4 regions of the Pantoea brenneri genome follow, and region 2 is predicted to be linked to each of the others. Evidence: predicted binding sites of a transcription regulator. Region 2 holds the regulator's gene; each other region holds the start of a gene.

Region 1 (7,809 bases), on a different contig from region 2:
TCTGATTGAAGCGCCGATTGCCCATCGACAGCTCACCAAAGCGGCAGCGATTCAGCGTGCCGGTGAGCTGCTGGATATTGTCGGTCTGCGGCATAAAGCTGACGCCTGGCCGCGTCATCTGTCAGGCGGCCAACAGCAGCGTATCGCCATTGCCCGGGCGCTGATGCTAAATCCACGGGTGATGCTGTTTGACGAACCAACTTCAGCGCTTGATCCGGAACTGGTCGGCGAGGTGCTCGACGTGATCAAAAAACTGGCGCGCTCCGGCACCACGCTGGTGATCGTTACCCACGAGATTGGCTTTGCACGTGAAGTGGCGGATAACGTGGTGTTTATGGTCGACGGCAGGATCGTAGAGCAGGGCAGCACCAGCCAGGTACTGAACAATCCGCGCCATGAGCGAACCCGGCGTTTCCTGGCGCGCGTGCTGTGAGGATGACGATGAAGCTGAGCCCTCTGTCATTGCTGCTGCTGTCGCTGCTGTCGCCGCTGGCCACTTCCGCCGCTGAACAACGTGACACCCGGCAAAATGAAACGCCGATTCATGCGCCCGCCAATCCGGCAGCGATCGCAAAAATTCCGGCAAACTTTACTTTTATTGAGCCAGGCACCCTGACGGTGGCGACTTCCGCCACCAACTCGCCGCCGCTGTCACTGCTGGCGTCGGATAATGTCTCGCGGATCGGCAGCGATCCCGATATTGCCCGGCTGCTGGCCGACAGTCTGGGATTAAAACTGAAGCTGGTGCCGGCATCGTGGGAGGACTGGCCGCTGGGGATCACCGCGGGCCGCTACGATGTGGCGATGTTTAACATCGCCGTGACCGAAGAGCGCAAAAAGAAGTTCGATTTCGCCACCTATCGCGCCGATAACCACGCTTTCTCGGTGAAAAGTGACAGTAAAATCAGCGCGATCAATGCGCCCGCCGATATCGCCGGTAAACGCATCATCGTGGCGTCCGGCACCAATCAGGAGCGCATCCTGCTGAGCTGGGATCGGCAAAACCAGGCCAAAGGGTTGCCGGCAGTCACGCCGATCTATCTGACCGATGACGCCTCGGCCACGCTTTCCCTGCTGTCGGGACGTGCCGATGCGATGTTCGGGCCGCACTCGATGGCAGCGTGGAAGGCGGCGTCACGCGGACAAACAAAACTGGTTGGCAGCGGGCCGTTTCGCGCCTGGGTCGCGGTCACCACCAAAAAGGGTAACGGTCTGGCACCCGCACTGCAGGCGGCCATGGATGGCACCATCAGCGGCGGTCAGTATCAGCAGGTTCTGACGCGCTGGGGCGAACAGGATGAAGCCATCGCGCACTCCACGGTAAATCCCCCCGGCATTCAGTACTGAACCTTCTCTGGCGCTTCGGCGCCGTTTATTCTGCCTGCCTCTCTACTCCGGCTGAACGGCCATCACGGCGACGGACCACAGAATTGCGCTACACTCTCCAGCGTTAGTGTTCTATCCTGCCCGCCTGTCGATTCAGCGCGCGGCGGAGCAATTAACCTGGAAGCCCCATGAAAATCAGATTCCTTTCTGCCAATGAGCAAAAGCTGGCGGAGGTGCGCAAAATCCTCGAACCTATCGGGGTCGAAGTATTGCCCATCTCCCGTCGTATCGAAGAAATTCAGACTGAAAACGAACTCGATCTGGTGCGCGATAAGCTGACCAAGGCCTTTTCACTGATTGGACGACCGCTGTTCGTTGAGCATACCGGACTCTATCTGGATGGCCTGAATGGCCTGCCAGCCGGGTTGACCCGCATCTTCTGGAACCGGCTGGATGCGGAGCGTTTTACCGCCCTGGTGCAGGGGCTCGATAGCCAGGCCGTGACGGCTAAGACCGTGCTGGGCTACTGCGATGGTCGCAAAATGTATCAGTTTTCCGGCGAACTGCGCGGTACCATCGCCGCCGAACCGGCCGGCACACGCGGCTTTCAGTGGGATTGTGTCTTTATCCCGGAAGGTTACGATCAGACATTTGCCGAAATGGGTGAACTCAAGAATGAGATTTCGATGCGGCGCATCGCGCTCGATCGCTTCGCCACTTTTTTGAAAACGGCTCGGGGAGTTGCATGAAACCTGAACTTAAACGTGCTTATGATTCCGGTAAGCTGATTCTGTTTGCCGGCGCGGGTATCTCTCGCAATCTTGGTTTGCCGGAGTGGCATGAGCTGATTGCCCATCTCGCCAATGAGCTGGGTTACGATCCGAAAATCTTTAACACCTATGGTACCCATCTGTCGCTGGCGGAATATTACAAACAGAAGAAAGGATCGCTCGGCCCGCTGCGCAGCTGGATGGATCGCGAATGGCACCGCCCGGATATTGATGTCCGGACCTCAGAAATCCACACCATGATCACCCAGGGCAACTTTTCCCGCATCTATACCACCAACTACGATCGCTGGCTGGAAGCGGCACACGATGCGCATGGCGTCCCGTATTACAAAGTGGCTAACGCCGCCGATCTGGTGTCGCTGACCGAAGATAAACGTCACATTATCAAGCTGCACGGCGATTTCGATGATGACACCTCTATCGTGCTGGATGAAAGCAGCTACTTTGAACGGCTCTATTTCGATTCGCCGCTCGACATCAAACTGACCCACGACGTGATGGGCAATTCGGTGCTGTTTGTCGGCTACAGCATCAGCGATTTTAATATCCGGCTGCTGTTTTACCGCCTGACTAAAATGTGGGGCCGCACCGGGCTGGCGACGGCGCGTCCGAAATCGTATCTGTTTACCAACCGCAATAATCCAGTGGCAAAAGAGGTACTTGGACAGTGGGGGATTGAGATGATCGTCTCGGAAGAGGATGACCCGCGTAAAGCGCTGGCCGATTTTCTTGAGGCGCTGCTGGTCTAGCCAGCAACGCGCCTTCCCCGACAGAGTGGTTAAAGTTTGTGCCCGGTTAAGGTTATGCCGGGGATAACCGATAAACTCTATTCTCTGCTGGAAAAGCATCATCGTCGTGATATACTGTATGTATACACAGTATCCGAGGGGCAAAAACATGGCTGTCGAAACAAAATTTGTAGTAGTCAGAAAGGGTGAAGAGAAGATGACGTTTGCCAATAAAAAAGAGGCCGATGCCTACGACAAAATGCTCGATATGGCCGAAGCCTTCACCGACTGGCTGTTACAGCATCAACCCGCGCTGGATGAGACGCAGGCGGAAACCCTGGGCCTGTTGATCGCCGAGCAGAAAGATGCTGTGCAGCATATTCTGCGTACCAGCAAACTGCCTGAGCCGGTTGCTGCTGATGCCCGTCAGCCTGAGACGGCATCAGACAGCGCCGATGACAAGGCTGAAGAGACTGGCAGTAAAAAAGTCCGCGCGGTAAAAGCAGCCTGACCCCGTTAACGCCGGAAGCGATCCTTCCGGCGTTATTGTTTTGACTGTGTCTGGCACCGATCTTCACCTTATGCCGCTTTGCGCACCTCCTTGTTAAAACGCCTTGCCTGAAAGGCCGTCTCGTCAAACCACTCTGCTTTGAAAATCCTTTCCGCTGAAAGATCTGCGCGTTTATGTCGCGTTCGCCGTAATGACGGCCCTTAAGGCATCTCGCGGTTTACCTGTAGCGGGTTATATTTTTGATCTCGCCTTGCTGCAAATCACACCAGTAAGAACGATCTGTATCACGTTTCTTTTCGTAAGCTATTGAGGCTGCGATTGAAACTGATACAGTACCGCCACTGGATTGTTACTGCTTCGGCAGGCAAAACCTGATTTTCTGGCTTATGCCGGAGGTCAGGTTTTTTTGTTTCTGGGGTTCCAATGAAAATCGCCAAAATTCTTAATAATAATGTGGTGGTTGTTCAGGATAAACACGGCGGCGAACAGGTCGTTATGGGGCGCGGTCTGGCCTTCCAGAGACGCGTCGGCGACACGCTTGATAAGGCGCGCATTGAGAAGATTTTCGCGCTGCAAAGCGACGAACTGATGCATCGGCTGGGGGATCTGTTAAGCCAAATTCCGCTGGAGGTGATGACCACCTGCGATCGCATCATCCAGCTTGCCGCCCAGCGGCTGGGGACCTTGCAGGAGAGCCTGTATATCACCCTCACCGACCACTGCCATTTTGCGATTGAACGGCAACATAAAGGCCTGACCATCAAAAATGTGCTGCTGTGGGAGATTAAACGGCTCTACCCGAAAGAATTTGAACTGGGGCAGGAAGCGCGGGCCATTATCGCTCAGCGCCTGAACGTCCAGCTGCCGGAGGATGAAGCGGGCTTCATCGCCCTGCATCTGGTAACGGCGCAGCTCAACAGCGAAATGCCGGAGGTTATGCACGTAACCCGGGTGCTGCAGGAAATCCTGCAGCTGGTGAAGTATCAGTTACAGATTGAATATGATGAAGAGTCGCTGAGCTACCAGCGCTTTGTGACTCATCTGAAGTTTTTTGCCCAGCGAATGCTGACGCGTACCGTGGTGCCGGATGACGATCTCTCCCTCCATCGGGCAGTAAAAGATAACTACGCCAACGCCTGGAAATGTGCCGAAAAGCTGGCGCAGCACCTGCAAAAAAGCTATCAGCGCGAGCTGACTGCGGAAGAAATTATGTTCCTCACCATTCATATCGAACGGGTGAGAAAAGAAGCACGCTAGACGCTATTACTGGATTTTTCTGCAACTGGATTTTTACTTCAACAGGATTGTTACTGCATAACGCAGGCAAAACCTGAGCGCGGCCTGAACACACAGGCTGCTCTCGGGTTTTTTTTTATTTTTTACTCAGTCATCCGGCGCCCGCGGGCCACGGCTATAAGGAAATCGAGATGGAATATCACGCGTTGGCGAAAGATATTCTCGGCCACGTCGGTGGCAAAGAGAATATCGTCAGTCTGGTACATTGCGCCACACGGCTTCGCTTCAAGCTGAAGGATCACGGCAAAGCCGATGCCCGCAGTCTGAAGGAGAATCCAGGCGTGATCATGGTGGTCGAAAGCGGCGGTCAGTTTCAGGTGGTGATTGGCAATCACGTCCACGATGTCTGGCAGGCCGTCAGCAAAGCGGCCGGACTGGCGGAAGACGCACCCAGCATCAATGACGGGAAGGGCGACAAGATCAACCTGTTCAACCGCCTGATTGATATCGTATCAGGCATTTTTACTCCGTTTATCGGTATCCTGGCCGCCTCCGGTATTCTCAAGGGCTTTCTGGCGCTGGCGGTGGTCTGCAACTGGCTGTCCCCCGACAGCGGCACCTATAAGATCCTGTTCGCCGCCAGTGATGCGCTGTTCTTTTTCTTCCCGCTGGTGCTGGGCTATACCGCCGGGAAAAAATTTGGCGGCAACCCGTTTATCACCATGAGCATTGGTGGAGCACTCACCCATCCGACTATGATTGCGGCTTTTGAGGCCAGCCAGCAGGCGGGGGCGGTGACCGAGGCTTTTTTTGGCATTCCGATAACCTGGATTAACTACAGCTCCTCTGTGATCCCGATTATTCTTGCCGCCTGGCTGAGCTGCTGGCTGGAAAAACAGAGCAGCCGCTTTCTGCCTTCCTCCGTGAAAAACTTTTTTGCCCCGCTGATCTGCATAGCGATCACCGTTCCTCTGACCTTCCTGCTGATTGGACCGCTGGCGACCGGGATGAGCCAGATGCTGGCGAATGGCTATCAGTGGATTTACCAGCAGGCTCCGTGGCTGGCAGGCGCGGCGATGGGCGCACTATGGCAGGTCTGCGTAATTTTCGGTTTGCACTGGGGACTGGTGCCCTTGATGATCAACAACCTGGCGGTGCTGGGTCACGACACCATGGCACCGATCCTGTTGCCTGCGGTAATGGGACAGGTAGGTGCCACGCTCGGTGTCTTGCTTCGTACCCGTGACGCGCGCCAGAAAGTGCTGGCGGGCTCTTCGGTCACCGCCGGGATTTTCGGCATCACCGAGCCGGCTGTCTATGGCGTTAACCTGCCACTACGTCGCCCGTTCTACTTTGGCTGCGTCGCCGGAGCGATCGGCGGTGCCATTGTCGGGTTCAGTGATACCCATGTTTATTCCTTCGGCTTTGCCAATATCTTTACTATTGCCCAGATGATCCCGCCGGGTGGCGTCGACAGTACGCTATGGGGCGGCATTATCGGCACGCTGGTGGCGCTGGTGCTGAGTTTCACAATGACGCTGCTGGCGGGAATGCCGGGTGCGCGCCGTCCGTCAGAGGCCGCGTTGCCCGCTACCCTCAGTGCCAATGAGGTGCTCTCACCGATGACCGGTAGCGTACTGGCACTCGACCAATTGCCTGATGCCACTTTTGCCAGCGGCCTGCTCGGTCAGGGTACCGCCATTATTCCCTCAGGAAATCAGGTTATTGCGCCGTTTTCCGGCATGGTTGCCTCCTTGTTCCAGACCCGACACGCGATTGGCTTGCTGAGCGACAGCGGAATCGAGGTATTGATTCACGTCGGGATCGATACCGTCAAACTCGACGGCAAACCCTTCACCGCCCATGTAAACGTCGGCGACAAAGTGCAGCCGGGTGACCTGCTGCTGACCTTTGACCGTCAGGCCATTATTGACGCCGGATACGATCTGGCGACCCCGATCATTATCAGTAACAGCGATGCGTATCAGCAGGTGGTGACCGTTGCGGCCAGCACCGTGGTTGCCGGTGCGCCATTGCTCAGCGTAAGCCACGACTAAAAGGAGCACGTGATGAAGAGTTTCCCGAGTACATTTTTATGGGGCGGCGCACTGGCCGCAAACCAGGTCGAAGGCGCTTATCGCGAAGAGGGTAAAGGGCTATCCACCTCTGACGTCCAGCCGCAGGGCATATTTGGTCCTATCGTCGAGCGTGAGCCCGGCAGCAGTAGCATTAAAGATATCGCCATCGATTTCTACCATCGCTACCCGGAAGATATCAAACTGTTCGCCGAAATGGGCTTCAGCTGTCTGCGCGTCTCTATCGCATGGACGCGCATCTTCCCGAACGGTGACGATCCGCAGCCGAATGAGGCCGGGCTGGCCTTTTACGACCGGCTATTTGATGAACTGGCGGCGCACCGCATCACACCATTGGTGACGTTGTCACACTATGAAATGCCGTGGTCACTGGTAAAACAGTACGGCGGCTGGGGCAACCGTCAGGTGATTGATTTATTTGAACGTTATGCCCGCACCGTTTTTGCGCGCTATCAGCATAAAGTGAAGCGCTGGCTGACCTTCAACGAAATTAATATGTCGCTGCACGCGCCAATGACCGGCGTCGGACTGCCGGACGGCAGCAGCAAAAGCGAAGTCTACCAGGCCATTCACCACCAGCTGGTGGCCAGCGCGCTGGCGGTCAACGCCTGTCATGAGATCATTCCTGACGCTCAAATCGGCAACATGCTGCTCGGCGGGCTGATGTATCCGCTGACCTGCAAGCCCGATGATGTGTTCAAAACGCTGCAGGAAAACCGCAGCTGGCAGTTCTTTGGCGACGTACAGTGCCGCGGCAGTTATCCGGGCTATATGCTGCGTTTCTTCCGCGATAATGGCATCCGACTGGATATCACCGATGCCGATCGCCAGGCGCTGAAATCGACCGTCGATTTTATCTCGTTCAGCTATTACATGACCGGCTGCGTAACCGCCGACGAAGCACATAGCCAGCGCGCACGAAGTAACATCCTGAGCATGGTGCCGAACCCGCATCTTGCCAGTTCGGAATGGGGCTGGCAGATTGACCCGGTCGGGCTGCGTACGCTGTTAAACGTGCTGTGGGACCGCTATCAAAAACCGCTGTTTATCGTTGAAAACGGCCTTGGCGCAAAGGATGAGCCAGATGCAGCAGGCATGGTGCAGGATGACTATCGCATCAG
Region 2 (7,809 bases):
TACGGTTAATTGTAGTAGAAGATTTTAGGTTTGCCGGAACAATACAGAATAATCTGTAGCCGGAGGACATCAGATGCCAGCTATCAGGCGTTAAACCAGCTGTTCTGCTGCCAGTGTTTACGCCAGATCAGCCACAGCGACAGGCCACGCAGCGCCAGGAAAACGGTGACCGCCAGCCACAAGCCGTGGTTGCCCAGCTGCGGGACGCTAAGCAAGGTCAGGAAGTAACCAAGTGCCGCCACCATCATGCTGTTACGCATCTCCCGGCCGCGGGTTGCACCGATGAACATGCCATCCAGCAGATAGCACCAGACGCCCGCCAGCGGCAGGATCACCTGCCATATCAGATAGCGATCGGCCGCCTGTTGCAGCTGTTCAATCGAGGTCAGCAGCGCCACGATATGCGAGCCGAAACACGCATAAATTACTGAGAACATCAGAGCCACCACCAGCGCCTGTCGGCAGGCAGAATCCCAGACGCGCAGCAGCCTGCTGCCATCTTTCGCGCCATGCGCCTCACCGGCGAAGGCTTCGACTGCGTAGGCAAAACCATCCAGCGCATAGGCGGTAAAGGTGATAAACATCAGCAGCACGGCGTTCACCGCCACCACCTGCGGACCGATACGTGCGCCCAGCACGGTCAGCGAGGCAAAACAGAGCTGCAGCATTAACGAACGCAGCATAATGTCGCGATTAAGACGCAGTAGCCGCTGAATATCGCCGCGCCAGCTCTGCTTCAGCATTGCGGTGGTGATGCCACGTAGTTTCAATACCCGCCAGACCATCACTGCCCCGACGACCAGCGTTATATACTCCGCCAGCGCGGTCGCGGTTGCCGCGCCTGCCACTCCCCAGTGCAGCCCCATCACCAGCCACAGATCGAGCACAATATTGACCAGATTGCCGATCACCAGCAGGATGACCGGCGCACGCGCGTACTGCACGCCCAGCAGCCAGCCAAGGATCACCAGATTTGCCAGGGTGGCGGGCGCACTTAACCAGCGGATCTGAATAAACAGTGCCGCCTGTTGCAAAACTTTGGGATCGCCGCCAATCAGATCGGCCGCCAGCGTAGTAATCGGCGAGCGCAGGCAGATGAACAGCACGCCAGCCAGCAGCGCAATAATTAAAGGCTGGGTCAGCGCACGTGCCAGCGCCATTTTATCGCCGGCACCAAAAGCCTGCGCCGTCAGGCCGGTAGTACTCATCCGAAGGAACAGCAGCAGCATGAAGAGGAAACTGGTGACTGTCGTGCCGACCGCAACCCCGCCCAGATAGACCGGGCTGTCGAGGTGACCAATGACAGCAGTATCGACCACCCCCAGTAAGGGAACGGTGATGTTAGAAAGGATCATCGGCAGCGCCAGCCGCCAGAGGTTTTTGTCGGTAGCCGTTAAAAAACGCATTCGCAGTTCCGTGCTCGGTGTCGCTGCAGAGAGGGGAGCAGCAGCGACAAAATTAGGGCAGACAGAATAGCATCAGACGCTACGAATGCGCGGTTATGTCAGACTCAGAGCCATTCGCCGTTGCGAACCACACCGACCGCCAGACCTTCTACCGTCAGCGACTGGGCGCGCGTATCGACAATGATCGGCTCAAAATCACTGTTTTCAGGCAGCAAATGCACAATAGCACCCTGCTTCTTCCAGCGTTTAACCGTCACTTCATCATCAATACGGGCCACAACAACCTGGCCGTTGCGTACGTCCTGGGTTTTATGTACCGCGAGCAGGTCGCCATCCATAATCCCGATATCTTTCATCGACATTCCACTGACGCGCAGCAGAAAATCGGCAGAAGGTTTGAACAGGCCCGGATCCACTTTGTAATGGGTTTCGATGTGCTCCTGCGCCATGATCGGCTCACCGGCAGCAACCCGGCCAATCAGCGGCAGACCTTCAGATGCTTCTTCTTCCATCAACAGGCGAATACCGCGAGAGGCGCCAGAGACAATCTCAATCACCCCTTTGCGTGCCAGTGCCTTCAGATGCTCTTCTGCCGCGTTCGGCGAGCGGAAACCCAGCTGCGCGGCAATTTCTGCACGCGTAGGCGGCATGCCCGTTTGAGTAATATGGTCGCGAATCAGGTCATAGACCTGCTGCTGCCTGCTGGTTAATGCTTTCATCCCGCCCCCTGGTTGTTTATACAGTCGCTGTGAGTATATACAGGTATTGGTGAAATGGAAACCGATTCTCAGGCAAAACGCGCCATCTGGCGCGTTGTGGAAGGCTTATCGCAAATGCGACCAAAGCAGCGCGATCCAGACAAACAGTGCCAGTAAGATGCTGATCAGCACCGCCGCCGAGCCCATATCCTTTGCCCGTCCGGCTAAAGGGTGGCGCTCCTGGCCAATACGATCCACTACCGCCTCGATGGCGCTGTTGAGGATTTCAACAATGACCACCAGCACCACTGCCCCGATCATCAGGATGCGAGAGACAATATCGACATCCAGCCAGCAGGCCACAATAATGGCCACCAGCGCGGCCAGCGCCTCCTGGCGGAAAGCCGCTTCGTGTTGCCAGGCGGCACGCAGGCCCTGCCATGAGTAACCTGCGGCTTTTACTATTCTTACAAGACCCGTGGCATTATTTGCCATATAAGTGGAACCCTTTCATCGGATTGACGTCAATGTCTGGGCTGCGTGCAAATGGCACCACCACAGATCTTCGCTGCGCTTTCTGGTATGCTTGCGGCGCTTTGCTAACAAGAGGCTTCATGTTGTCTATGTCAGGTTGGCGTAAACTTTATTACAAATTACTGAATTTACCACTGTCGTTTTTGGTAAAGAGTAAGGCCATTCCGGCCGATCCCGTTTCTGAACATGGTCTGGACCCGACCCGGCCCATTATGTACGTTTTGCCTTACGATTCGAAGGCTGACTTACTGACTTTACGCGCGCAGTGCCTGCGGCATCATCTGCCCGACCCGCTTTCTCCGCTGGAGATTGATGGTTCGCTGCTGCCGCGCCACGTTTTTATCCACGATGGCCCGCGTGTGTTCCCCTATTTTGTGCCCAGCGTCGAATCGGTGAAGATTTTTCACGATTATCTGGACCTGCATCGCAATAACCCCAAGCTGGATATCCAGATGCTGCCGGTGACGGTGATGTTTGGCCGGGCGCCTGGTCGTGAGGTTCAGGGCGAAGATACGCCGCACCTGCGGGTGCTGAACGGCGTGCAGAAATTCTTTGCGGTGATCTGGCATGGACGCGACAGTTTTGTCCGTTTCTCGCCGACCGTTTCGCTGCGCCGCATGGCAACCGAACACGGCACCGACCAATCAATCGCCCAGAAACTGGCCCGGGTGGCGCGCATTCATTTCGCCCGCCAGCGGCTGGCGGCGGTTGGCCCACGCTTACCGGCACGTCAGGATCTGTTTAATCGTCTGCTGCAATCGAAAGCGATTGAAAAAGCGGTTGAAGATGAAGCGCGCAGCAAAAAAATCTCCCATGAAAAAGCGCAGCAAAATGCGGTTGAGATGATGGAAGAGATCGCGGCAAACTTCTCCTATGAAGCGATTCGCGTCACCGACCGCGTCATGGGCTGGCTCTGGAGCCGGCTCTATCAGGGCATCAATGTTAATGGCGGCGAAAAAGTCCGTCAGCTGGCGCAGGATGGCCATGAAATCGTCTATGTGCCGTGCCATCGCAGCCACATGGATTACCTGCTGCTCTCTTACGTGCTTTATCATCAGGGACTGGTGCCGCCGCACATTGCCGCCGGTATCAACCTCAACTTCTGGCCAGCCGGACCGATTTTCCGTCGTCTGGGCGCGTTCTTTATCCGTCGTACCTTCAAAGGCAACAAGCTGTATGCCACGGTGTTCCGTGAATATCTTGGCGAACTGTTCACCCGCGGTTACTCGGTTGAATACTTTGTCGAAGGGGGACGTTCACGCACCGGTCGCCTGCTCGATCCGAAAACCGGCACCTTAGCCATGACCCTGCAGGCGATGCTGCGCGGGGGGAATCGCCCGATCACCCTGGTGCCGATTTACATTGGCTACGAACATGTCATGGAAGTGGGTACTTACGCCAAAGAGCTACGCGGCGCGGCGAAAGAGAAAGAGGGCTTCATGCAGATGGTGCATGGCTTACGTAAGCTGCGCAACCTCGGCCAGGGCTACGTTAACTTTGGCGAACCACTGCCGCTGGTTAACTATCTCAACAAGCGCGTGCCGGAATGGCGTGAGTCGATCGATCCTATCGAACCGCAGCGTCCAAGCTGGTTAACGCCCACCGTGAATGACATCGCGGCGAGCTTAATGGTACGCATCAATGAAGCGGGCGCGGCCAACGCCATGAACCTGTGCGTCACCGCGCTGCTCGCCTCACGTCAGCGCTCACTAACCCGCGAACAGCTGATTGAGCAGCTTGAGTGCTATACCCAGCTGCTGCGTAACGTGCCTTATTCAGCCAACGCCACGGTGCCCGATCTCTCGGCAGAGGCGCTGCTGGATCATGCAATGGGCATGAATAAGTTTGAGAGCGAGAAAGACAGCATTGGCGACATCATCATCCTGCCACGTGAGCAGGCGGTGCTGATGACCTATTATCGCAACAACATTCACCACATGCTGGTGATGCCGTCGCTGATTGCCGCTATTGTGCAGCAGCATCAGACCATGAGCGAAGCCGAGTTGTTGCGCCAGGTGAGTCTGATCTACCCGATGCTGAAGAGCGAACTGTTCCTGCGCTGGCAGACCGATGAGCTGCCGCAACTGCTGACCGAACTCTGTCAGGAGCTGGCGCGTCAGGGACTGATTACGCTTGAGGCTGGTCAGCTGCGCTTTACGGCGGCGCGCTACCGTACGCTGCAACTGCTGGCGGCCGGGGTGCGAGAAACGCTTCAGCGTTATGCCATCACCTTCTCTATTCTTAGCGCCAAGCCAGCCATTAACCGCGGGACGCTGGAAAAAGAGAGCCGCACACTGGCACAACGTCTGTCAGTGCTGCACGGTATCAACGCGCCGGAGTTCTTCGATAAAGCCGTCTTCACCTCACTGGTGCTGACGCTGCGTGATGAAGGGTATATCAGCGACAGCGGTGATGCGGATGTCGCGCAGACCCTGGCGACCTGGCACATTCTGGCCGATCTGGTCACCAGCGATGTACGCATGACCATCGAAAGCGCCGTGGCCCACGACTAAATGCCCTGCGCAGTAAAAAGGCGACCCCGAAAGGTCGCCTTTTTTGTGCCTGAATGATGTTGCAGCCTAATCCTTTCCTGCCTGACTCGTTGCCTAATCCTTTCCTGCCTGACTCGTGGCCTGATCCTCTGCTGCCTGACTCGTTGCCTGACTGCGCGCCAGGTACCGTTGCGCTGAATCGCGTCGGGACTTAGCCCGCCTGCAACCCGCCCGGCCTGTCGATCACCACGATCACAACAGCTGGGTAAACGGCGGGGTGTTCATCAGCACACCGAGGAACAGCACCAATCCGACATAGTTGTTGTTGAGGAAGGCTTTAAAGCAGGCAGGGCGTTCACGCTGGGCGATCAGCGTTTGCTGGTAAATAAACAGGCCAGCTGCCAGCAGTAGCGTCCCGTAAAACGCCACGTTGAGCTGCAGCAACATGCCAACCCATGCCATCAGCAGCAGCGTTGCCAGTTGCAGCAGGCCGATTATCAGCTTGTCGAAACGGCCAAACAGAATCGCGGTCGACTTAACGCCAATCTTCAGGTCATCGTCGCGATCCACCATCGCGTACTGGGTGTCATAAGCCACCGTCCAGCAAATGTTGGCGCAGAATACCAGCCAGCAGACCAGAGGTAAGGACTCACTAACTGCCGCCCAGGCCATCGGAATCGCCCAGCCAAACGCGGCCCCCAGCACCACCTGCGGCAGATGGGTATAGCGCTTCATAAACGGATAAACCCAGGCGAGCGCCAGACCGACGACCGAAAGCAATATCGTCATCAGATTCATGGTCAGCACCAGCGCAAACGCCACCAGCGCCAGCCCGGCAAATAACAGTTTGGCTTCTCTGGCACTGACCGCGCCGCTGGCTAAGGGCCGATGCTTTGTCCGCTCAACATGCCCATCCACCTTACGGTCAGCAAAGTCGTTAATGACACAGCCGGCTGCACGCATCACGAAAACGCCGGCAACAAACACCAGCAGCACCGGAAGCGGCGGGATCGCCATATCAGCCAGCCACAAGGCCCACAGGGTGGGCCACATCAGCAACAGGGTGCCGATCGGCTTATCAATGCGCATCAGACGGCTGTAGGCCTGCCATTTATTGATGTGTAAGCTCTTTTCCACCACAGATTTCCTCAGGCCAGATCGCGATAAAGCGGCGAAGCCGGTAAAAACAGTTCCGTCAGCAACAGCGGTTTGCCGGACAGCCGCAGACGTGAGCGGCGTCCCCACAGCGCTTCAACCTTGCCCGGTTCGATAAAATCACGGGTCAGGGTTGAAGAGGAGAACAGATAACGCCCCAGCGGGCGCGTGCCCAGCTGTTGAAGCATCGCCTCAGGACCATTCAGGGTACTTTCCGGCACCAGCGTGCGACCCGCCAGCCAGGGTTCACCGTCGCCGAACAGCAGCACTTCCCGCAGCCAGAAGCGTTTGTCGTCCGGTAAAAAGGCTTTTTCCTCTCCCAACTCGCTGGCATCAATAAAGCCTTCACGTACCGGCTCTACGGTAACCTGCTGGCAATGCTGCTCAAAACGGCGCGTCATGGAGTCTTCTTCCATCAGCCAGTCGAGCAGGGACGGCGCAAGCGTAGCCTGCGTCGATGAAAGCCAGTTGATCGCACGTAATAAGCTGAGCGCGTCTTGCGACATAGCACCACTCCCAAAAATTTTCAGGGCGTCAGTTTAGCGCAGAGTCGCGGCATGAACACCTGCCGTCGTTACCGACGGCAGAGGGTTTATTCGCGTTTGAGGCGGTTGCTGTTCGCCAGCCACAGCGTCACCACCAGAATCAGGATCGCGGCGGAGTAGCAGAGGGTATCGAAAGGATTTTTATGATCGACAATAATCAGGCGAATAATTGCGGTAATGCCGATATAGACAAAATAGCGTAACGGGAAGTGATAGCCAGACTGAAAATACTTCACAATCAAAGCGATAAACTCAAAATAGAGGAAATAAATGACAATTCCCTCTATCAGCAGATAGGACGAAGCCTGTTCACCGGTGCTGAACAGCACGTTAGCCAGGTGAATGGTTTCTTTGCCGAGAAAGACGATAAGGATAATCGCCAGGCTAAGCAGACCCAGATTCAGCACCCATTGCAATACGGTCGCAAGGTGGCGGGCCAGGGGATTCTTGTCACTCATGTAGCGCCTTAGAAAAGAGTTAATAGCGAACGCTATCATGCGTTAGTGTGACCTGAATCACAATATGGCCCTCAGGCTTCGACATCAACACACAGCGCATCGTAGCGCCAATATTCACAGTCGCAGTCAATCACCTGTTTTAGCCGATCGCGATTAATCCGGGTAATCAGCAGGCCCGGACTGCCAGGCGCGACGTTCAACGCCGGCGCGGCGATCTCGGGCAAAGGGCCGGGCAGAATGGTAAAGCGCGCCCCGCCGTAGCGAATACCGTAGCGCTGGTCATAGAGATCGGTCAGTGAACGGGTAAGATCTTCATCCAGCAGGCCGGGGAAAAAACGCGGATTAAGGTAATGTTCAACGTACAGCACCGCCCGTCCGTCAATGCGCCGCAGGCGGCGAATGCGGTAAACCGTTGATCCCGGCGCCAGCAGCAGCGCTGTCGCTATCTCGCCCTGCACCGCGACCTGTTCAGCCGCGATCACTTCGGTGGTCGCCTGACGCCCCTGTTCCGTCGCCATGGC
Region 3 (7,809 bases), on a different contig from region 2:
TTGAGGCAGGCAAGGCGATCGGCACGGCAGGTTTCTGGCGATGCGATCTGATCAGCCGTCAGGATCTGTTCCCGTGGCTGGCCGCACTGTATGTCGATGCGCCCGCGCGCGGCAAAGGCGTCAGCGACGCGTTGCAGCAGCGGGTGATTGCACACGCCCAGGATCAGGGGTATTCGCGGTTGTGGTTATGGTCGACCTTCAGCGGCTACTATGACCGTTTTGGCTGGCAGTCGCAGGGCGAGGCGCTGGAGTATCCCGATAAGCGCGTGCAGCTCTATTATCGGGATATATAAGGTGTGCCAGCCGCACTCGTGGCGGCCGGCAGCGGAGGACTCAGGGTGCCGGATAGGTATAACGGCGGTGGATCGCCTCAATGCCTTCCAGAATCTCTGCATTTAACGTCAGATTGAAGCTGTCGATATTGGTCTGCAGCTGCTCAAGCGTGGTCGCACCGAGCAGGGTGCTGGCAACAAACGGCTGCTGACGCACATAAGCCAATGCCATCTGTGACGGATCAATCTGGTGCTGGCGGGCTAACGCCACATACTCGGCAATCGCCTGCTGCGACTGCTCGCCGCTGTAGCGGGTAAAGCGACTGAACAGGGTATTACGGGCACCGGCAGGCTGCGCGCCATTCAGATACTTACCGCTCAGAGTACCGAACGCCAGGCTGGAGTAAGCCAGCAACTCAACCCCTTCATGCTGGCTGATTTCGGCCAGGCCCACTTCAAAGCTGCGGTTCAGCAGGCTGTAGGGGTTCTGGATGCTGATGATGCGCGGCAGTTCATGCTTCTCCGCCAGTTGCAGATAGCGCATTACGCCCCATGCGGTTTCATTCGACACCCCGATATAGCGAATCTTACCGGCGCGAACCTGCTCGGTCAGCGCTTCCAGCGTCTCCAGCAGCGTCACCTGGGCGGTGGTTTCACTGTACTGATAGCCCAGCTTGCCAAAATAGTTGGTCTGACGCTGCGGCCAGTGCAGCTGATAAAGATCGAGATAGTCGGTATTCAGGCGTTTCAGGCTGGCATCCAGCGCTTCACGGATGTTCTTGCGATCCAGCGCCATGTTAGGACGAATCGACGCATCATTACCGCGCGACGGGCCCGACACTTTGCTGGCCAGAATGATTTTGTCACGGCTGCCGCGCTGCTTCAGCCAGCTGCCAATGTACTGTTCGGTCAGACCCTGGGTTTCCGGACGCGGTGGTACCGGATACATTTCGGCGGTATCAATAAAATTAATGCCGGAACGAATAGCCAAATCCAGTTGGGCATGGGCGTCGGCTTCACTGTTCTGCTCGCCAAACGTCATGGTGCCCAACCCCAGCTGACTCACTTCCAGCGTGCTATGGGGAATACGATGATAGTGCATTGCCAGCTTCCTTTTCTTTATGGAATGGAATGTTGTGTCCTCAGGGACTATAGCGCGAGCAATGGCGGGGAAGGAAGGGGGAAAAGTCGGGGAAATCGCCTGCCAGCGGGGAATCTGTGGCAGGCGAGACAATTTCGCACTTAGCGTTCAATGATGGTCGAGACCTCATCGCCGTTAATCTGTACTGCGTGACCCGACTGATCGGTGTACTGCACCAGCCCGGTCTCTTTATCAATGGTCGGCTTACCTTCGGTCATAATCATCCGGCCATCTTTCGTTGCCATTACATAATCAGAACTGCATCCGCTTAACATCGCTGCGGTTAGTGCCACAATGGCGATACCTGCCCATCCTTTCATCACGCCTCATCTCCACACATCATCGACTGCAAAAAGTGTAGTAATAAATCGTTTTGCCGGCCGGGTTAATCGTAGGAATCTGAAAATTTGCGGGCGAGCACGCTCGCCCTTGACTTTTCTATGCGGTTTTTTTCTTACTGCGCATCAGGTTAAGGCATTCAACCGCCATTGAGAAGAACATCGCGAAATAAATGTAACCTTTTGGTACATGAACCGCGAAACTCTCCAGAATCAGGGTGAAACCGACCAGAATCAGGAAGGCTAATGCCAGCATTTTGACCGACGGATGGCGCTCAACGAACTCACCAATGCTACGGGCTGCGAACATCATCATCAGCACCGCGATCACTACCGCAGCCATCATGATAAACAGATGATCGGAGAGGCCGATGGCGGTAATCACCGAATCGAGGCTGAAAATAATATCCAGCAGCATGATCTGCACGATTGCACCAAGGAACGAATGGACGTTAGATTTTTGTTCCGCTTCGTTACCTTCAATGGTTTCGTGGATCTCCATGCTCGATTTCCACAGCAGGAACAGACCCCCAGACAGCAGGATCAGATCGCGGGCAGAGAACGCATGGTCCATCAGGGTAAACAGCGGATTCGTCAGTCGGGCGACCCAGGCAATAGAGGCCAGCAGGGCCAGACGCATTAACATTGCGCCTAACAAACCGATACGGCGCGCGCTGGCTTGTTGATGCTTTGGCAGTTTAGCGACCACTAACGACAGGAAAATAATGTTATCAATACCCAGCACCACCTCAAGGATGGTCAGGGTTCCCAGTGCCAGCCAGGCATTGGGATCGGCAATCCACTCAAACATACCTACATTCAATCCTAAACGAAAATTAAACGGGGATTATACGCACTGAATTTGCTTCTCTCCCACAAAATTGCGCCACGTCAGATCAGAATGTCATTGTTAAAGCAGGAAGTGGCGCGCCAGCAGCGGTCCGGTAAAACTCTTTTTCAGGTAGAAACCGCGCGGTAAGGTTAGGATCGGTTGGCCGCGATCGCCAATTCCTTCGGTCAGGGCTTTACTGTTGGCCGCTTTGGGGCGGATTTGTAGCCAGGCACCGTGCCGTGCCGTGATCTGCTCAACCCGACCCAGCACGATCATGTCCATCAGCTCTTCCCAGTCCTGCCGCAGCATCTCATCTTCCTCCGCGTCGGGGCTCCAGAGTAGCGGCGCGCCGACCCGGCGCTGGCGCAGCGGAATGTCCCGCTGACCCTCGACCGGGATCCACAACACCCGCGCCAGTTTGTGTCGCACGTGGCTGGTCTGCCAGGTAACGCCACTGTTACCGGTGAGCGGCGCGACGCAGACAAAAGTGGTTTCCAGCGGTTTGCCACTGGCATCAATCGGGATGGTTTTCAGCTCAATGCCGAGATGGGCGAAATCCTGTTCGGCTTTGCTACCGGCGCTGGCCCCGAGATGCCATTCCAGCAGCATACCCACCCAGCCTTTATCGCGTTTAAGATCGGCAGGCATCGTCAGACCTGCCCGTTCGGCCAACGTTTCCAGCGTTAACCCGGCTAAATCCTCTGCCCGGGCTAACAGGGTGGCTTCATCTTCAGGCGGTGCTGGCAGGTAGTTCATAGTGAAGACTCGCATTGCTCAAAAAATATACAGTATGTTGCACAGTGGGTTTACCCGAAATATTCACCGTGCTGAGTGGGGATAATAACATGATAGATCGTGCTTTTTTTACCGATTGGCCCTGGCAATATTATCGGACGCTTCAGGTTATCCCAACTTACTCGCAACAATGAACAGGATCTCATACCGGGTTATCCACAGAAAAATGGGATAACCGGCCTGACTGTGCGGTACTGGTTCCATTTACAGCCTTGACTTTCCCACTTTTGACCATAATTTGCCCGCTCTGGCCTAAGGCTGAACGATTCGTTGTGGATAACATGCTGGGTGGTTAAAATTCGCCCAACTGTAAAGAGTGGACAGTTTAATCGGCTATTTAACCTGAGCGTATTTTGTTAACTCATCTATTTTTGTCTTTATAATCATAGTGATAGTTAATTATCGCTTTTTGACGATGCAGACGCGCCTGACAGGGTTATTCAGTTAACTCCCGCGTTCTGCACAAAGCTATCCACAGAAAAGGTGAATAAGATCGGCTTTTCTGACCCCGATTGTTTATAACTAATGGCTTCTCTGTGAGTTATCCCGAAGTTTTACGCTTAACACCCCGTGAATCCAGTGGTTTACCGCCTGTAAGGAGTGTGAAACAATCAGGCTATTCAAATTTAGCTTTGAGGTAGTCCGGTGATCGATGATGATGGCTACCGCCCGAATGTTGGTATCGTAATTTGTAACAGGCAAGGACAAGTGTTATGGGCCAGGCGCTTTGGACAGCACTCCTGGCAATTTCCTCAGGGAGGCATCAATCCCGGTGAAACCGCTGAACAGGCGATGTATCGCGAACTGTTCGAAGAAGTGGGGTTACACCGTAAAGATGTTCGAATACTTGCATCTACCCGTAACTGGTTGCGCTACAAGTTGCCAAAACGTTTGGTGCGTTGGGACACAAAGCCGGTATGTATCGGCCAGAAACAAAAGTGGTTTCTTCTGCAGTTAATGTCTAATGACGCGGATATCAATGTGCAGCACAGCAGCACGCCTGAGTTCGACGGCTGGCGCTGGGTGAGCTTCTGGTATCCGGTGCGTCAGGTTGTCTCCTTCAAGCGCGACGTCTATCGCCGGGTAATGAAGGAATTCGCTGGCGTGGTGATGTCTATGCAGGAGAGTGCGGGGCAGCGAAACAATCCTGCCCATCGACGTAAGAGAGGATAGGCCACGCCCTTTATGCTCACTCAGTTGCGCGAAATTGTAGAAAAAGTGGCGAGTGCGCCGCGTCTGAATGAAGCACTCGACATTCTGGTCAATGAGATCTGTCTGGCGATGGAAACGGAAGTCTGTTCCGTTTACCTCGCCGATCACGATCGTCGCTGCTATTACCTGATGGCGACGCGCGGGCTGAAAAAGCCGCGTGGTCGCACCGTAACGCTGGCGTTTGACGAAGGCATTGTCGGGTTAGTCGGCCGTCTGGCCGAACCGATCAACCTTGCCGACGCGCAGAGTCACCCCAGCTTTAAATATATCCCCGCAGTTAAAGAGGAGCGCTATCGCTCCTTCCTCGGCGTGCCTGTTATCAGCCGTCGCCAGTTGCTTGGCGTGCTGGTGGTCCAGCAGCGGGAACATCGCCAGTTCGATGAGAGTGAAGAATCGTTTCTGGTGACGCTGGCCACGCAGATGGCGGCGCTGCTGTCGCAATCGCAGATGGGCCAGCTGTTTGGCCAGTTCCGCCAGACCCGGGTGCGCGCGATTGCGGCAGCACCCGGTGTGGCGGTGGCACCGGGCTGGGTCGATGAGACGCAGCCGCTGCTCGACCAGGTTTCCGCCGCGTCAACGCTGGATGTTCAGCGTGAACGTGAACGCCTGTCGCTCGCCATGAGCGAAGCTGCCAGTGAGTTCCGCCGCTTCAGCAAACGGTTTAGCGCCAGCGTGCAGAAAGAGAGCGCGGCGATCTTCGACCTTTACTCGCACCTGTTAACCGATGCCCGACTGAAGAAAGATCTGTTCGATGAGATCGAACGTGGATCGGTGGCAGAGTGGGCGGTTAAACAGGTAATCGAGAAGTTTGCCGAACAGTTCGCCCGGCTGACCGACAGCTATCTGCGCGAACGCGCAGGCGATCTGCGGGTGCTGGGTCAGCGGCTGTTATTTCACCTCGATGATTCGCTGGTGGGCACCAATGCCTGGCCGGAGCGCTTCGTGCTGGTGGCCGATGAGCTGACCGCCACCTCTCTGGCCGAGCTGCCGCACGAACGGCTTGCCGGGGTGGTGGTGCGCGATGGTGCCGCCAACTCCCACGCGGCGATCCTGACGCGCGCTATGGGTATCCCGACGGTGATGGGTGCGGATATTCTGCCGCATCAGCTGAATAAACGGCTGCTGATCGTCGATGGTTACCGTGGCGAGCTGTTAATCGATCCCGAACCGGTGCTGGTGCAGGAGTACCAGCGTCTGATCAGCGAAGAAAATGCGCTGAGCAAGATGGCGGAAGGAGTAGTCGATCAACCGGGTGAGCTGAAAAGCGGCGAGCGCGTACAGGTGATGCTCAATGCCGGTTTAAGTCCGGAACATGAGCAGGCGCTGGGCAGCTGGGTTGACGGCATCGGTCTCTACCGCACTGAAATTCCCTTCATGCTGCAAAATGGCTTTCCGTCAGAAGAGGAGCAGGTGGCGCAGTATCAGGGCATGTTGCAGCTGTTTCACAACAAGCCCGTCACGCTGCGCACCCTCGATGTCGGAGCAGATAAACAGCTGCCGTATATGCCGATCAGCGAAGAGAATCCCTGCCTGGGCTGGCGCGGTATCCGCCTGACGCTTGACCAGCCGGAGATTTTTCTGGTGCAGGTCCGGGCGATGCTGCGGGCGAATGCAGCATCCGGCAACCTCAGTATTCTGCTGCCGATGATCAGTCATATTGATGAAATCGACGAAGCGAAACGGCTGATCGATCGCGCCGGTCGTGAAGTGGAAGAGATGCTGGGCTATGCAATTCCCGCGCCGCGCATAGGCATCATGATCGAAGTGCCGTCGATGCTGTTTATGATCCCGCATCTGGCGTCGCGCGTAGACTTTGTTTCAGTCGGCACCAACGATTTGACCCAGTATCTGCTGGCGGTGGACCGCAATAACACCCGAGTGGCCAATCTTTACGACTCGCTGCACCCGGCGATGCTGCGCGCGCTGCATGCCATTGCGCATGAAGCCCGTCTGGCCAATCTGGAACTCTGCCTGTGTGGTGAAATGGCGGGCGATCCGATGTGCGTCGCGCTGCTGGTGGGCATGGGTTATCACCACCTCAGCATGAACGGTAAAAACGTTCCGCGGGTAAAATACCTGCTGCGCCATCTGGATCATGAAGAAGCGCAAAAGTTGAGTGAGCAGGGAATGAATGCGCATACCGCCACCGAGGTTCGTCATCTGGTTTCGACCTTTATGGAGCGTCGTGGACTGGGCGGGCTGATTCGGGGAGGCCGCTAAGCGCCACTTCAGGCTATTTTATTTGCCATTCTGGTCCTGGGCAGTGCTCACAATCCTCACGTACCAGGTGTACGCTCCGGTTGTTGCGCGCTGTACATGACCAGACTGGCTGCAACAATGTACGCCTGACGGGTCAGACTCTGGGCGTTATCCGCGTTTACATTTGCGGGACAATTCACAAAACCGGCTGTGCTATGATGCGCAGCCTTAATTTATGTGCCTGACAACGCCCCTTTTTAGGGTTGAAAAATAGACGGTGAATGATGAATAACGGCTATATTGCATTTCCGCAGTTCGATCCGGTGATCTTCTCGATCGGACCGGTTTCGCTGCACTGGTACGGTCTGATGTATCTGGTAGGCTTCGTTTTCGCCATGTGGCTGGCGGTGCGCCGTGCCAATCAGCCCGGCAGCGGCTGGAAAAAAGAGGAAGTGGAAAACCTGCTGTATGCCGGTTTCCTCGGCGTGTTTCTGGGCGGGCGTATCGGTTACGTGCTGTTCTACAATTTACCGCTGTTCCTCGAAAACCCGCTCTATCTGTTCAAAGTCTGGGATGGCGGCATGTCATTCCACGGTGGCCTGATCGGGGTGATTGTGGTGATGCTGGTGTTCGCTCGCCGTACCAAACGTAACTTCTTCCAGGTGGCTGATTTCATCGCGCCACTGATCCCGTTTGGTCTGGGTGCGGGCCGTCTCGGCAACTTCATTAACGGCGAGCTGTGGGGCCGTGTCGATCCGGGCTTCCCGTTTGCCATGCTGTTCCCGGGTTCACGCAGCGAAGATGTGGCGCTGGCTGCCACTAACCCACAGTATCAGGCGCTGCTCAATACGTACGGCGTGCTGCCGCGTCATCCTTCGCAGCTTTATGAACTGATCCTGGAAGGGGTGGTGCTGTTCATCATCCTTAACCTGTTTATCCGTAAGCCGCGTCCGATGGGCAGCGTCTCTGGCCTGTTCCTGATCGGTTACGGTGCATTCCGTATCATCGTTGAGTTCTTCC
Region 4 (7,809 bases), on a different contig from region 2:
CTGTTGCAGGCGCGCATGGATGAACTGGCTTCGCTGGTCGGCCAGAACAGCCGCCAGAAATCGGTGCTTTCCGCCTACGGTAATCAGGGCGGTGTGGTGATGGTGCCACGCGAAACCCTCTCCTGATAATCTGCCCTCTCTCGCCGCGTTGAGATTTATTTTTCAGCGCGGCGCCTCTTTTTTGCCGCTTACTCCATACTTGATTCTCATCATCCCCCTGGAGTGCAGTAGATGCAAAACCCGACGTTATTACAGTTTTTCCATTGGTATTACCCGGATGGCGGCAAACTGTGGCCGGAAATCGCCGAGCGTGCCGCCTGGCTCAGTGAAATTGGCATCACCATGGCCTGGCTGCCGCCCAGCTATAAAGGGGAATCAGGTGGCTATTCTGTTGGTTACGACAGCTATGACCTGTTTGACCTCGGTGAATTCGATCAGAAAGGCAGCGTTGCCACCAAATATGGCGACAAGCAGCAGTTACTGGCAGCCGTCGAGGCGCTGCGCAGCCACAACGTCGGGGTAGTGCTGGACGTGGTGCTTAACCATAAAATGGGTGCCGATGAAAAAGAACAGATCAGCATCAACCGCGTCAATCCGGACAATCGCGACGAAATTTATGACGACGTGGTCGAATGCGAAGCCTGGACTAAATTCACCTTTCCGGTGCGCAACGGAAAATATTCAAAATTCGTCTGGGACCACAAATGCTTTAGCGGCGTAGACCATATTGAAAACCCGGATGAAAACGGCGTCTTCAAAATCATTAACGATTACACCGCCGAAGGCTGGAACGATCAGGTCGATAATGAGCTGGGCAACTTCGACTATCTGATGGGCGCGAACATCGATTTCCGCAACAAGGCGGTGAGCGAAGAGCTGAAGTACTGGGCGCGTTGGGTGATGGAACAGGTGCCATGCACCGGCTTCCGGCTTGATGCGGTGAAACACATTCCGGCCTGGTTCTATAAAGACTGGATCGATCACATTCAGGAAGTGGCTGAAGAGCCGATGTTTATCGTCGCTGAATACTGGTCGTTCGAAACCGATAAGCTGCAGGAGTATGTGCATCAGGTGGAAGGCAAAACCATGCTGTTTGATGCCCCACTGCACATGAACTTCCATCAGGCCTCCACCGCCGGCAGCGCTTACGATCTGAGCCAGATCTTTGCTAATTCGCTGGTGGTCGCCGATCCGTGGCATGCGGTAACGATCGTCGCCAACCACGACACGCAACCGCTGCAGTCGCTGGAAGCGCCGGTAGAAGCCTGGTTTAAACCGCTGGCCTACGCGCTGATTCTGCTGCGTGAACAAGGCGTGCCAACCATTTTCTATCCCGATCTGTTCGGTGCCAGTTATGAAGATACCGGCGGCGACGGCGAGAAACATAAGATTGAGATGCCGGTGATCCCGGAGCTGGAAGGGTTGATCCGCGCGCGCCAGCAGTATGGCTGGGGCGCACAGACCGACTATTTCGACCATCCCAACTGTGTCGCCTTTAGCCGCAGCGGCACCGAAACCCAGCCGGGCTGTGTGGTTATCATGTCGAATGGCGATGCAGGCGAGAAAAGCGTGGCGATGGGCGAAGGCTATGCCGGTAAGGTGTGGCGTGATTATCTGGCGAACCGCGAAGAGACCATTACCGCAGATGAACAGGGTAATGCGGTGTTTGTCTGCAACGCCGGCAGCGTCAGCGTCTGGGTGGTCGCAGACTAAGACTTAAAACAGAGGATCTGGCAGGGCTGACGCCCTGCCAGCGTCACTTATTGCGCTAATGCCGCCGCATTGTTTTCAGTGATGCGGGTATGCAACAGCTGAGGCTCAATATTCTGAATCACACTGGCCTTGGGTTGCTTCGCCACTTCGTCCAGCGCCTGCTGGCACTCCACGGTTGGACGTGCCACTTTACGCAGCGTCAGCCCGTCATAATTCAGTTCACCGTTATCAACCACCAGCGGCATCACCCGAACCTGACGCGTGACGTTGACATAATCGCCGCTCAGCAAGGTCAGTTTGCCCGGTTTGGCGATAACCCGCTGCCATTGACGGCAATCCAGTGTGCTGCCATCCGCATTGATAATCAGGCTGCCTATCGCCTGACCGCTAATCAGGCCACGCTGCGGACCGACCGTTTGCCAGTTACCCTGCAGATTAGCCGGTGCCGGCGTTTGTACCGCACTGTCATAGTCGTTGATTTGTGCACATCCGCTCAGCGCCAGCGCGGCAATCAGCATCCACTTTTTCATGTTTAATCCCTAAGATCGCATCAATGGCGGCTACGTTATAATTTTTCCCCTGAGGTGCGCAAGGTATCTGGCTGATCCAACCGCGCCCGGCGCGGTTTTTTTAGCGCTGCCGCGCAACTCAGGCAAACTCAGCCGATGCTAAGCGACATTTATCCGCTAACGCGCCAGTCTGCTTGCGCGCGTCCTGACAAGTCAGGCACAACCCGCTACACTGACGCGCTGCAACTGACTTTCAGGAACCTGGCTATGAAAACTCCAGAAGCGTATTACGCGCAGGCGCGCGAAATGTTCTTTACCGCCCATCCCGATTTCCAGGCGGCGCTTGATGAGCTGACCGAAAGCGATGCCCGCGCTGCCAATCTTTCCCTGCGCCAGCTGCGTGAATGGCACGCTGAACGCATCTATGCGGCCTTTTTACGTCAGAAGAATCTGGATGGAATGATTTTTTCGATTCAACTGGCTGAACCAGACAAAGCCGTGGCGGCTGAGGCAATCGAGACCTATCTCAAATCACATGCTGAATCACTGGGGATGAGCTGGGAAGAGTTTTGCATCAAAAACGAACTCTGATCGGGCGGGACTGGAAGGTGTATTTTTTATACACCTCCAACCAGTGGTTTAACCACCGATAAAGTTGTACAAGTACGAGGAAAGTGTATAACTTCATCGTACGACTTCGGTCGTGATTGTCCTTGAACGAATAGTGCTTTTGCACTGCCTCTGGAGGTGTTGCTGGATTTCCACCTCCAGAGGCGAATTTTTTTCCCGTCGCTACTCTTCTTCTGCCATCTTTCCTTTAACTTCCACATACTGTGCCACCGCCAGCAGACGATTAATGTGCGTCAGCAGCAGGTCAACGTCGGACTGCAAAAACTCGGTCGATGAACGTGAAGCCGTGACAATCGCATCCTGTACCGTCTCGGTGATGGTCAGCGTATTGTCCTGTTTGGCCTGCACCAGCAACGCAGCGACCAGCAGCGATTGCGCTTCGAGCTGAGCGGTCAGCTCTTTCGCGTCGACGTCCATTTTTGCCAGTTTTAGCAGAATATCAATGACCAGTTGTCGCATCGCACTTCTCCTGATGTATGGAGTGCCATTATGTCGCGATGATGCCGCAATAAGCCAGACCAGGATGCAGTCCGGCATAACATAAAAAAAATTAGCCGTAATCGGGCGCATCGCCTTGCCACTGTTTTTATTTACAGTATTATATCTCTGCGATTTTGCCCTGAATGGATTGCCATCATGTTTGTTGAGTTGATTTATGACAAGCGAAACGTAGCCGGTTTGCCGGGTGCTCGCGAGATGATTCTCGAAGAGCTGGAAAAACGGGTGCATCGGGTGTTTCCTGACATTGAAGTTAAGGTCAAGCCGATGGAACGTAACGCGATTGATACTGATTTGAGTAAGAACGATAAAGCGACGATTGCGCGGATAGTTGAAGAGATGTTCGACGAAGCGGAAATGTGGCTGGTGGCCGATTAATCCTTTAACGGCCACCGCATCAGTTAGCGGGAGGTCAATTAACTCTCCTGCTCACTGTGATTAATTTCGATTTCGATGTCCTGAATGGCGGCATCCAGATCTTCCAGCATCTTACCCTGCTTGTTGAGTAGTGCATCGATACGATCGGCGTTCACCTTATCTTTGTATTCACCCGCATCGAAGGCTAACCAATGAGTTGAAAGGGTCTCGGTGTTGGTTTGCGCGTAGTGTCGCATCTCTTTTAGCTGAGAGGTCACGTCACGTAGATAATCGTTTTTGGTCTTGGTTTCTGTTGAATCGCTCATGCTAAATGTCCTTCTGGTCAGTTATCCAAAGTGATTTGGCGTAGCGGTTCATCAACCGGCCAACCTGCGGGCGCCTTTCCTGCGAAAATCTCGAAAGAAAATGTCGCCCGGAGATTTAAATCTAGTCGATAATAGCGAAGCCGCACTAAGAATAATCGGAAGTTACGGTTTACGGCCGGAATGCGTCGCAGGCCCCTCACTTTCAATCACCACTTCCTTCACCTTATCGACCGTTTTGATCGCGGTGCGGTCCGGTATCGCATCGAGCTTATGCTGTAGCGCACTCACCTGATTGGTTAGCAAATCCACCCGCGCATCTCGTTTTGCGGCGACATTGCGGTAATCCTTGCGAATCTCCTCCACCCGCTTGTTGGCGGCATTATTGACGTAAAGAAACAGAATAGTCATCAGCACGCAGATCATCGAACAGCCGAGCATCACGCCGCCGAGAATAATCTTGCGTTTGAGGAGCATGGGTGTAACCGGACTATTTATCGTAACCATCGCTGCGATCCTCCAGAGTTGAGATAAGGCGATCGACTTCGTTGCGGAACTTATCGCTATGATCGGTCTCGGTCATGGCCAGCAAAATACCTAATGCATTTTTGATCAGCCGAAGATCGGTCTCGAGCATGGAGATACGCCGCAAATTTTTGTCGTGTCGTTCGCGTAGTTCATCGTTCTCTTCACGTATCAGTACGTTGCTCTCCTTCAGCAACACCACCTGCTCTTTGTAACTGGTTATAATTTCGCCGCCGGCCCGATTGCTGGTTACGATTGACGCAATGCCCGCCAATAACGGTTTCCAGAACAGTGCCGCCGCGCCCCCACCCAAAACCAACGCACCCATACTGGTAATTAAACTACTTTCCATGCCGCACCCCTCTACCCGGTAAGGTCACTGGAACACCACGGCGTGCTACAACAGGCACGTCCCCTGCCTGAAATTTAAGATTGCTTAAATACCAGGGTTAAGTATACTTAAGTCATTCTTAACCTGAATGTCAAGCAGATGAAAAACGAAACGCTGGGCGACCGTATTCGCCACCGAAGAAAAAACCTGGGGTTAACGCAGAAGCAGTTGGCGGAGCAGGTAAAAGTGTCCCATGTGGCGATCTCACAGTGGGAAAAAGAAGAGACGTTACCGCGCGGTGAGAATCTGTTGCGGCTGGCGGAATCGCTGGGCTGCGCACCGGCCTATCTGATAGATGGCGATGGTCCTGTTTTCAGCGAAAGTGGATTTGCCGGGCTGCATCAGATTCCCTTACTGAATCAGCGCGACGTGGTGCCGTGGCTGAAGGATGCCGGTACGGTGAAATGCGATTTTCTGATGCATAACGATATGGCACTTTCTCAGCGCAGTTTTGCCGTGCGGGTTGGGGAGCTGGCGATGGCGCCTGCCATTTTGCGTGATGATGTGGTGATCATTGATCCGGCGGTATCACCGATGCCGGGTGACAGCGTACTGGCGCTGCAGCAGAACGTTGCGCTGCTGCGCACTTACCGGCTGCGCGAGCCGGAAAACGGCATTACACAGTTTGAACTGGCACCGGTTAACGTCGATTTTCCTTTGATGCACTCTGGTCGCGATGGCCTCAGGCTGGCCGGCACGCTGGTCGAACTGCGTCGTTACCGTCAGCACTGAATAAAAAAACCCGCTGCGATGCGGGTTAATTACTTCAAATTACACACTTTACTACGGCAAATGACGACAAAGGTCAGGCAACTTACAATGCGTCAGTCAGCTTATCCACCACCACATTACCGTGCAGATCGGTCTGCGTGATGCGATAGCCGACACACCATGAGCGGCGGGTGCTCAGTTTGTCGAACAGGGTCACGCCGCCTTTTTTGACACCGTGCGGGTTAACGATGGTCCATTCGGTCACGTCTTCCTGTCCGCGATTTTTCAGGCTCACGGTGCCGTTTTTAATCAGCTGATCATCAGCTTCAATCTTTAAATAGTCTCGTAACATAATTTCAATCTCCTGGTAACGCTGGTCACTATATGCTTTTTACTAATCCGTTCAATCGAATTTATTAATCGATTAATTTGTGACCTGCCGCACGTGAGATAACAGATTTGTCCATTCACGCGTCTGCCTGGCACGGTTAGCATGGTCCCGCTGCACACAGACACGCAACGAATAATGCCGTGCACCACACGAGAGAAAACTCCGATTCAGCCCGCCTCGCGCGGGCTTTTTTTATTTCAGACCGCTCCGTCCCGTCAGGTTGACGACGGCTGGTCTAGACTTAAGACACTGAACAAAAGGAGTTAGCCATGTTTAAACATAAAACCAATGAAGAACGTAAACACGAAGGTGAAGTGAGCAAGAGCCTGCCGGAAGCGGCACCGCACGTAGGCAATGCGTATGAAGAAGACGATCATCCTGCTACTGACGCGCCGAAAGATCACGGCGAAGTGCCACGCAAGAATGACGACAGTCAGGATGATAAAAAAGATCCGTATAAAGCAAGTTGATACGCCGCAACGCGCCCCGTTCAGGGGCGCACCGCTATCGTGACCACGTTAGAGCTTATCGAGATAATTTTCCGGGAATGGCACGCCAGAATGTTCCAGTCGCGACAGCTTCTGCGTGATGTCGTTTCTTATCGTCTCATCGCCGTCCTGCCAGTACGACTTTACTACCGCTAACACCCGTTCAGCGGTTTGCTCAGTGAATCCGGACGGTTCGTCAGCCTGCAGCACCTGATGAATTTTCTCATTCATCTCTCGAAGATTGATCATTTCGCCCTCCTGTCAGAAAAAAGATAAGTATAGTTCAGACCACCCTGAGCGGGATTCGCGCAGTGGCGGGCTAAACAATTTTCACGCCGCACGCTGCTTGCGGATCGTCCTGTAAAGGGCAGTGAGATGAAGGCAAAAGTGACGGGATTTGAACCGATGAAGAAAATAATATTGCTGCTCATGTTGAGCATTACTGCTGGCTGCGTCGATACCGGCCGGGTCGGCTTACATCCGCATCTGCAAACCGCCTATTTTAATGCGCATCCTTATCAGGTGCAGTCCTGCCTGTTTTCAGCCGCGATTAATCAGCGTCTTTCGCTTGAACGGGATGATCCCCTGCCCGGCGGCGCGCAACGCTATAACCTTGAACAAGGTGATGGAACCGTTATCGCCTGGATCGAAACAGACAAATTCAATCACAGCGAAACCAGCGTGAATTTTTTTATGACGCCCAGGCGGCAGATATCCGCGCTGCGGTAGCGACGATGATTGCTGAGTGTAAGAGCGCTGTCTGAGTTCCCTACGCTATCAGGCCTGTTGCTGGTGGATCAGCGGCTGTCTGCTAAGAAATCGTAAGGGTACGATCAAGAATTTAGCTTTTTGTGCTTCATTTTGTCAGATTGCTCTGATAGGTTAGGCCGGTTTATTCTTTGGTGTGTTGTTACTCTGATGATTTATGACTGTTTTTTATACTATGACGAAGACCTGCTGCTGGAGATGCGTTTAAACACCCTTCAGCATGTGGTTGACCGCTTTGTCATTGTTGAATCGCTTTATACCTTCACCGGCAAGAAACGCGAGAAACTCCATTTCGATATCGAAAAGTTTAGCCGCTTCCGCGATAAGATTATTTATGTGGTGAATGATGCGGTACCGACTTTTCATCAGCAGGCGTTTAAATCAAACAGCTCTATGGTTAACGCGGGCGAAACTGACCCGTGGGAAAATGAAACCATTGCACGTAATACCATTATGCGCGGCCTGAAGGACGCCAAAGACGACGACATTATTATTGTGTCAGACG

What was found. Region 2 encodes LexA, which represses DNA repair genes until DNA is damaged. Its sites were predicted from a motif close to TNCTGTATGTACATACAGNA; they were not measured.
Region 1: the regulator LexA is predicted to act here: its motif matches at 2,979-2,998, upstream of AABB92_RS11255 (YebG family protein).
Region 3: the regulator LexA is predicted to act here: its motif matches at 3,355-3,374, upstream of mutH (DNA mismatch repair endonuclease MutH).
Region 4: the regulator LexA is predicted to act here: its motif matches at 3,431-3,450, upstream of AABB92_RS03390 (DinI-like family protein).

What each region holds. Positions count from the first base shown of each region.
Region 1 is NZ_JBCGBG010000002.1:91,936-99,744, forward strand. Features, by position in the region: gene AABB92_RS11235 (amino acid ABC transporter ATP-binding protein) at 1-433, shown strand, start outside; gene AABB92_RS11240 (ABC transporter substrate-binding protein) at 436-1,347, shown strand; gene AABB92_RS11245 (non-canonical purine NTP pyrophosphatase) at 1,515-2,075, shown strand; gene AABB92_RS11250 (SIR2 family protein) at 2,072-2,866, shown strand; gene AABB92_RS11255 (YebG family protein) at 3,015-3,356, shown strand; gene licT (BglG family transcription antiterminator LicT) at 3,780-4,613, shown strand; gene bglF (PTS beta-glucoside transporter subunit IIABC) at 4,784-6,649, shown strand; gene AABB92_RS11270 (glycoside hydrolase family 1 protein) at 6,662-7,809, shown strand, end outside.
Region 2 is NZ_JBCGBG010000003.1:28,453-36,261, reverse strand. Features, by position in the region: gene dinF (MATE family efflux transporter DinF) at 84-1,406, opposite strand; gene lexA (transcriptional repressor LexA) at 1,511-2,125, opposite strand; gene AABB92_RS13765 (diacylglycerol kinase) at 2,231-2,599, opposite strand; gene plsB (glycerol-3-phosphate 1-O-acyltransferase PlsB) at 2,728-5,151, shown strand; gene ubiA (4-hydroxybenzoate octaprenyltransferase) at 5,383-6,267, opposite strand; gene ubiC (chorismate lyase) at 6,279-6,791, opposite strand; gene psiE (phosphate-starvation-inducible protein PsiE) at 6,878-7,288, opposite strand; gene AABB92_RS13740 (UTRA domain-containing protein) at 7,360-7,809, opposite strand, start outside.
Region 3 is NZ_JBCGBG010000007.1:113,519-121,327, reverse strand. Features, by position in the region: gene AABB92_RS20065 (GNAT family N-acetyltransferase) at 1-293, shown strand, start outside; gene AABB92_RS20060 (NADP(H)-dependent aldo-keto reductase) at 334-1,374, opposite strand; gene AABB92_RS20055 (YgdI/YgdR family lipoprotein) at 1,515-1,733, opposite strand; gene AABB92_RS20050 (TerC family protein) at 1,852-2,562, opposite strand; gene mutH (DNA mismatch repair endonuclease MutH) at 2,662-3,339, opposite strand; gene rppH (RNA pyrophosphohydrolase) at 4,024-4,551, shown strand; gene ptsP (phosphoenolpyruvate--protein phosphotransferase) at 4,564-6,810, shown strand; gene lgt (prolipoprotein diacylglyceryl transferase) at 7,074-7,809, shown strand, end outside.
Region 4 is NZ_JBCGBG010000001.1:745,881-753,689, reverse strand. Features, by position in the region: gene fliT (flagella biosynthesis regulatory protein FliT) at 1-126, shown strand, start outside; gene amyA (alpha-amylase) at 232-1,713, shown strand; gene yedD (lipoprotein YedD) at 1,761-2,243, opposite strand; gene AABB92_RS03400 (DUF6388 family protein) at 2,490-2,813, shown strand; gene iraP (anti-adapter protein IraP) at 3,015-3,311, opposite strand; gene AABB92_RS03390 (DinI-like family protein) at 3,489-3,728, shown strand; gene AABB92_RS03385 (hypothetical protein) at 3,767-4,033, opposite strand; gene AABB92_RS03380 (hypothetical protein) at 4,196-4,507, opposite strand; gene AABB92_RS03375 (hypothetical protein) at 4,521-4,907, opposite strand; gene AABB92_RS03370 (helix-turn-helix domain-containing protein) at 5,046-5,678, shown strand; gene AABB92_RS03365 (hypothetical protein) at 5,761-6,009, opposite strand; gene AABB92_RS03360 (hypothetical protein) at 6,318-6,518, shown strand; gene AABB92_RS03355 (hypothetical protein) at 6,567-6,785, opposite strand; gene AABB92_RS03350 (hypothetical protein) at 6,942-7,265, shown strand; gene AABB92_RS03345 (glycosyltransferase family 17 protein) at 7,455-7,809, shown strand, end outside.